Regions from separate parts of the Nonomuraea sp. NPDC050202 genome, predicted to be linked through region 2. Evidence: riboswitches for the same ligand, from Rfam matches in the RefSeq annotation. Region 2 holds a riboswitch; each other region holds the start of a gene.
The links. Region 2 has a riboswitch for cyclic di-AMP ahead of AB0I79_RS15885 (hypothetical protein). Riboswitches for the same ligand answer to the same signal wherever they lie in the genome.
Positions count from the first base shown of each region.

Region 1 (2,192 bases), on a different contig from region 2:
GCGCTCGGCAGCCGCCCGGCCCGCACCTCCGCCGCCAGCTCGGCGGCGGCGGTCGCCACCGGCAGCCCGGCGTCGCGGTAGCCGACGTAGTCGGCGAAACCCTCGTACAGCCAGACGGGCAGGCCGTCGGTGCCGGCCACGACGTGGGTCAGCTCGTGGGTGAGGACCACGTCCCTGCCGGTGGGGTTGAGGGTGGCGAACGCCTCGGGCACGACGATCACGCGCCGGCCGTCGGCCACGGCGGCCAGCCCGTCGAGCCGTCCCGCACCGGCCAGGCGGGCGGCGTCGCGGCCGGACTCCGGCAGCACGACCAGGGGGCGTACCGGCCTGCCGAGCACGGCCGAGACCCGCGCGCCCGCGCTGTCGGCCCTGCGCGCCAGCTCGTCGAGCCGCTCGGGCGGGACCGTGCCGGGACCTGCGACGGTGGACCGGACGCCGCGGCTGACGGCCGTACGCCGCCCCGGCCACAGGCCGCGCAGCTCGGGGGGAAGGATGGGGGAATCGGGCAGCGGGGTGGCCGCGGCGGGGACGAGGAGCAGCAGGCCCGTCACCACGGCTCGCCGGCTCACCTGCTCGAACACGATGCCCGATCGTAGTGCGCCCTGCCTGCTGAGAGCCCCGGACGTGCGAGAGCCCCGTCCGGATCCAGGAAATCCTCCAAGAATCCGGACGGGGCTTCTTCACATGCCGGGACGAACAGCGCCCACGAAGGACGATCGGCGCCATCCGCTCAGCTTGTCGATGCGTACCCGTTCGCCTGTCCGTGGCGAGTGGATCATCTTGCCCTTGCCGACGTACATGCCCACATGGCCGAGCCCGCTGAAGAACATCAGGTCGCCAGGCTTGAGATTGCGCCAGGAGACCTTCTTCTTGGTACGGGCGAACTGGCTGCTCGCCACGCGCGGGAGCTTGACGCCGGCCTTCTTCCAGGCGAACTGGACGAGACCGGAGCAGTCAAACGAACCAGGCCCTGTGCCTCCGTACCGGTACGGGTCACCGATCTGGTTCTTGGCCACGGCGATGGCCTTGCGGGCTTTCACTTTCTGCCGAGCGAGCTTGGCTGCCCTTCGCTGGGCGACCGTGGCCTTCTTGGACGACTTGGCGGTGGTTTCCGCCTTCACCGTCGTCGGAGCGGCCGCATCGCTCGTCGTCGTCGCCTGAGCCGTTGGGGCATGGAGGACGAGACCTCCGGCCGTCACGGTCATCGTGAGTGCTACGCCACTCAGGGCAAGGCAGGACAGGCGGGGGTTCTGCAGGGGACTAGACAGGATTTCTCCTTGTGTCTTCCACGAACGCCTACCGGGTTAGCTGACGGATTCGGGCGTGGAAGTCGCCCTACGGCGCGATGGCGCGCCGACTCACCCCTGATCCCTTGGGAACTCGGGATCGCTTGGGTCCCCGGCTCCGTGCTCCTGGCTGCACGGATTCGGCAGGCCGCGTGCCCCGATCCAGATTCGATGTGGGGATGCTCGGGGAGCGACCGGCGGATTCTTTTGTCTGTCTCGCATCGGGGCAGACCCGGTGCGGGGTTCGCGGCGACATGGCTTGTTCACCGCGACGACGCCAGAAGCTACGTCGAAAGGTCAAGAATCGGCAAAGGGTGAGTCAGCTTGTAAAGATCAGGCAGAGGGTGGTGTCAAGTTTGAAACCCCTGCTGGAACACCAGGTTCTGTTACCGAAATGTGACTCTGCTCACACTTGGAAACCGGCGGGCTTGTCAGGTCCCAATTGTCACTTAAGCCACATTTGACACCCTTTAAACGTGAGCAAGGCCACTGGGAGCGCTCCCGCTCGCTCTGTCCCGCAACGCCCCGCCATGCCCGAGCAAGCACCGAAATCTACGGACCCCGCAGTATTCGTCACCCCTGAGCAGAGTGGACCTCAGGCCGCCACGAAGGCGACGATCTACTATTCTCGATCGTAGTTACTGACCTGGCAGGGCGCCGGATGCGCCCACAGAGGCCCGCGCACTTCGGCACGCCTGAATACGGCCACCGGAGACCGAAACGGGTGCGGCCACGCCCGGCCCTCAGGAGACCAGAACTGGTTACGGGCGGACCGCTCCGACGAGGGAACGACCGTAGCCCGAGAGCTTGACGACCTTGACGACATCGCCTGTCTGCGGCGCGTGGACGATCTGGCCGTTGCCCGCGTAGATGCTGACGTGCCCGAGCCCTTCACTGAAGATCAGG
Region 1 covers NZ_JBFALF010000001.1:318,091-320,282, reverse strand. Annotated here, with positions in the region: gene AB0I79_RS01660 (hypothetical protein) at 1-581, opposite strand, end outside; gene AB0I79_RS01655 (C40 family peptidase) at 681-1,205, opposite strand; cyclic di-AMP (ydaO/yuaA leader) riboswitch at 1,279-1,442, opposite strand; gene AB0I79_RS01650 (NlpC/P60 family protein) at 2,048-2,192, opposite strand, start outside.
Region 1: linked by a shared signal. The riboswitch ahead of AB0I79_RS01655 (C40 family peptidase) and the one ahead of AB0I79_RS15885 (hypothetical protein) in region 2 are both predicted to bind cyclic di-AMP.

Region 2 (2,192 bases):
CATCGAGGCGCCCACGACGTGGGCCGCCGGCCAGCCGAGCGCGTCCATGAGGGCCGCGGTGTCGTCGGCCAGGTCGTCCAGCAGGTACGGCGGCGCGGCTCCCATCGCGGGCAGGCCGTGCTCGTGGAGGTGCGTGGACAGGCCCGCGTCGCGGTTGTCGAACCGTACGACGTGGTGTCCCTGCTCCGCCAGGAGCTCGCAGAACCCCTCGTCCCATTGGATGAGCTGGGCGCCGAGCCCCATGATGAGGAGCAGCGGGCGCCCGGTGGGTGAGCCGAAGCTCTCGTAGGCGATGTCGATGCCGTTCGCGGCTGCGCGGATGGTCACGACGACCAGAATGACATTCTGGTCGTCGTCACGTAAAGGTCATCCGCTCCGATTTGATGCGGGAGCTCAGCGCTTCATGAACGCGGCCCGCAGGCGCTCCCCGCCGAGCAGCGCGCCACCGCCCGCCACGGACAGCACGCCGGCCATCAGCGCGGTGCCGACCAGGCCGGACTCCTTCTCCGGCTCGTCCGCGGGGGCGTCAGGGAGGCTGCCGCCCGCGGCGGAGGAGTCCTCCTCGGCCTGCGGCGGGGTCGCCGGGTTGGTGTCGCGCTCGGCCCAGGCGCCGGTCGAGAACGGCACCGGGTAGTTCTTCTTGCCCACGCCGTCGCCCCACTTGGTGATGACGTAGTCGACCTCGATGTGGCCCTGGCCGCCGATGCCGTCCACGCCCAGCGTGCTGGAGTTGAACTCGCCGCCGGTCAGCTCGGCGAACGTCTTGGCGTCGAGGTCCAGCATGATGCCGCGATTGGAGGGCGCGCCCGGCCCGCGGTCACCCACGAAGAAGGGCATCTTCTTGCCCTTGTAGACCACGTAACCCTCGGTCAGCAGCGGCCAGCTCGGGCTGGCGGCCAGCCCCTTCTGCATCGGCTTGCCACTGGCCGGCAGGCCCGTGTCACCGGCGCGGCCGGAGGCGTCGTCCCAGAAGTACGAGGCAGTGGTCGAGCCCTTGAGCAAGATCTTTTCACCGGTGTCGGTGTCGGCGTGGGCGGCCGTGCCGGCGATGCTCATCGCGCAGGCGGCGGAGGCGGTCAGCACGGCGAGGGAACGCAGGCCAAAACGGGCATACATGAAGCAGCAAAACCCTTCACTGGGGGACAGGGAGGTTGCACTCAGGGGATGAGGGCGCAGCGGGGCAGAGCGCCGCGAGGTCGCTACGCGGAGCGCAAGATACGAGCCTTTGAGGAAGGGGGCCGCTCAGCAGGCGGCCGTCAAGACGCGGTCCGGGGGTACGACGCGCTGATGCATGGGGTAAGTTGTCCTCTCCATCACGCCTACCGGGTTAGCTGACGGGTTCGGGCGGTGGAGTTGCCCTACCGGCACGGAGCCGGATTCACCCCAACGGAGGTGGTTCCCCGGTTCCCGAAGTTCGGGATTCGGCGCCAACCGGCCGTCCTCCTGGGGTAAGGACTGGGTCACCGGCTGGTAATGGCGATTACAGTAGCCACGGAAACGGACATCTGCAAACGATTCTTCACGAATCGGGCGAAAGATCTACCTGTCCAGGCAAAGGAAAAGGGGGCACGGCACGCCGTACCCCCGCAGAATTCCAGCGTCAGCCGCCGCTCTTGCGCCTGAACGATCTTTTACTCGCAGCCGGACCGTGCGCCCCGTGGATCTTGGATGGGTCGCCGCCCCTGCCACCCGCGCCCGATCCGCCGTGCTGGTTGCGCTTGCGCTCCAGCGCCTCGCGGAACTTGCGCTTCAGCTCGTCCTCGGGAGTTTCGCTGACTTCCGGCTCCGGTGTATCCGCCATGAGGACCTCCATGGTGTTGGGGACAGTTCACAGCTTCGCACGGCACTGCTTATGACGCGAAACCGGGCTCACTGCGCGGTGAAAGACAGCAAGCGGAAGACCGGGCCGGGACCGCCCGAGCGGCCCTGCCCGTGGCCGGCGAACCGCGACTCGCCGCCCGGCCGCAGCCCGTGCCGGGCCGCCCCGGCGACGACCGGACCGGCCCGCCGCGGGCCGCGTCGTAACGCTCGGCCTCGCGGTCTTCGTCGATCACAGTTCCAGGGGTAACAGGTAAAGGGGATCCGTTCCGTTCGTGGTGTTGTGTTGGAACGGATCCGGAAAGTAATCCCGCGATGAGACTCCTCGGTCGTGACCTGGCGATGGATCTGGGAGCGGCGAGCACGCGGATCTA
Region 2 covers NZ_JBFALF010000004.1:452,213-454,404, reverse strand. Annotated here, with positions in the region: gene AB0I79_RS15890 (alpha/beta fold hydrolase) at 1-327, opposite strand, end outside; gene AB0I79_RS15885 (hypothetical protein) at 394-1,116, opposite strand; cyclic di-AMP (ydaO/yuaA leader) riboswitch at 1,302-1,437, opposite strand; gene AB0I79_RS15880 (DUF5302 domain-containing protein) at 1,601-1,801, opposite strand; gene AB0I79_RS15875 (rod shape-determining protein) at 2,134-2,192, shown strand, end outside.

Region 3 (2,192 bases), on a different contig from region 2:
CAGGCATCGTTCGGCTTCGCGGCGCCCTACGACCCGGCCCACCGGCTGTGGGCGCCGGAGCTGGGCGGCGGGGCCCTGCTCGACCTGGGGATCTACCCGTTCGGGCTGGCCCAGCTCCTCCTGGGCATGCCCGCTGACCTGCGCATCACGGGCTCCCTGGCCCCGAGCGGGGTGGATGCGGAGGCGGCCGGCGTATTGCTCTACCCCGGCGGCAGACACGCTCTCGTGGCGACCTCATTGCTCGGGAATTACCCGAACACGGCCTGTGTTGTAGGTACTCGGATGCGGGCGGACCTCCAGGCGCCGTTCTGGGCTCCGCAGCGGATCGTTCTCACCGGGCCCTCCATGGAGCCGGAAGAGCATGTGCTCGATCCGGCGGACAACGGATACGCCGGAGAGCTTCGCGAAGTCCGCGCCGCCACGGCCGAAGGCAGGACCGAATCCTCGATCATGCCTCTTGACGAATCCCTTGCCATGCTGGGGCTTCTGGCCGACGCTCGCAGGCAGTTTGCCTAGCTGGGCTTTTATGGATTTGTAATCCTCTTGCCTCATGTATTACCTTATGGGGCATCTTGAGGCATACGCCCGGTTTGTCCGGCTATGTCAGACCATCGCACGACACATCGCAGGATCGTCCTGCGACCGCTGAATCCGCCTCAGGGCGGAACCGGGGACCCATGTCTTTGGGGCGAATCGGCACTCCGGTGCCGTAGGGCAGCTTCCACGCCCGAGCCCGTCAGCTAACCCGGTAAGCGGCATGGAAGCAAGGAGCACCTCCCTCGATGGCCAAGCACCGTATTACCGCTGTCTCGAAGAGCAACATCGCCCGCGCCGCCCTCGGCGCCACCGTCATCGCCTCGGCCCTCGGCGTCAACGCCATGACGGCCAACGCCGACACCGCCACGGGGGTCGCCGCGGCCACCGCCGCCAGGCACCCGGACACCGCCATCGCCGCCCACAAGGCCGGCGCGGCGGACGACCGTGCCGAGACCAAGATCAACGTCACTGCCGCCCAGGTCCTGGCCATGGCCAAGGCCCAGGTCGGCACCTCGGAGAACGCCGCCGGCGGCGGCACCAAGTTCCAGCAGTGGTACGCCAGCTCCCAGCGCGCCGCCGAGACCGTCGCCCGCGACGGCGGCAACCGCGCCGCGTACCTGAACGCCGCCTGGTGCTCGATGTTCGTCTCCTGGGTCGGCGAGCAGACCGGCGCCCGCCCGCAGGTCGGCTGGGACGCCTACACCGTCGCCCACGCCAAGTGGTTCGCCGCCAACAACCGCTGGGGCACCGTCGCCAAGCCCGGCGCCGTCGTGTTCTTCGCGTGGGACGGTGGCAAGAGCCTGAGCGACATCCAGCACGTCGGGTTCGTCGTGAAGGACAACCAGAACGGCACCATCTCGACGATCGAGGGCAACACCGGCAACGGCCGGGTCGAGGAGCGCATCCGTCCGAAGTCGCAGGTCGTCGGCTACGGCTACCCGCAGTACGCCTCCTGACGGAACGTTCCAGGCCGAGAGATCGCTCTTTGCCTTCCATGTGACGCGACGAGCGCGCGTCCCCACCGAGGGGACGCGCGCTCGTCGCGTTCCGGGGTTCTGTCGGACCGGCTCGCTACCTTGCCTCTTCATCCGCTTCCCTCACCCCCGGGAGCCCGCATGGGAGCCAAGACCGGCGTCATCGCCTACGCCACCAGCTTCCCCGGCGCCGAGCTCATCTGCTGCGCGCACTTCATGATCGACAATCCGTCGCGGTTCCCCGCCCACCTCGTCGAGGCGGGCAAGGGCCGCCGGCTCGTGCTGCACGCCATGCACAGCGTCGTCGACTGGGTCGCCTTCGCCGTCTGGGAGGACGGCCGCCTCGTCCGCTCGCTCAGCCTCTCCCCGGGCAACGGCGTCATCGAGGACATCGGCGAGCCGTACCCGTTCGAGCTGCCCTACTGGAACGGCGAACATCCGGTCCCGCCCACGCCCGGCCGGCCGGACGAGGGCCCGTACCCGCTGCCGTTCCACCCGCTGGAGCTGGGCGAGGACGCGCTGCGCGAGCTGCTCGGCTTCACCGTCGAAGGCTCGGTCGAGCCCGGCGACGTGGACGCGGAGGCCGTGGAACTGCTCGGCTTCACCGTCATCGACCCGGACGGGCCGACGCCGGAGGAGCGGCGCGCGGAGTTCGAGGCCGTCGTGGCACGGATGGGCGAG
Region 3 covers NZ_JBFALF010000001.1:863,465-865,656, reverse strand. Annotated here, with positions in the region: gene AB0I79_RS04210 (Gfo/Idh/MocA family oxidoreductase) at 1-516, shown strand, start outside; cyclic di-AMP (ydaO/yuaA leader) riboswitch at 634-770, shown strand; gene AB0I79_RS04205 (CHAP domain-containing protein) at 783-1,493, shown strand; gene AB0I79_RS04200 (hypothetical protein) at 1,653-2,192, shown strand, end outside.
Region 3: linked by a shared signal. The riboswitch ahead of AB0I79_RS04205 (CHAP domain-containing protein) and the one ahead of AB0I79_RS15885 (hypothetical protein) in region 2 are both predicted to bind cyclic di-AMP.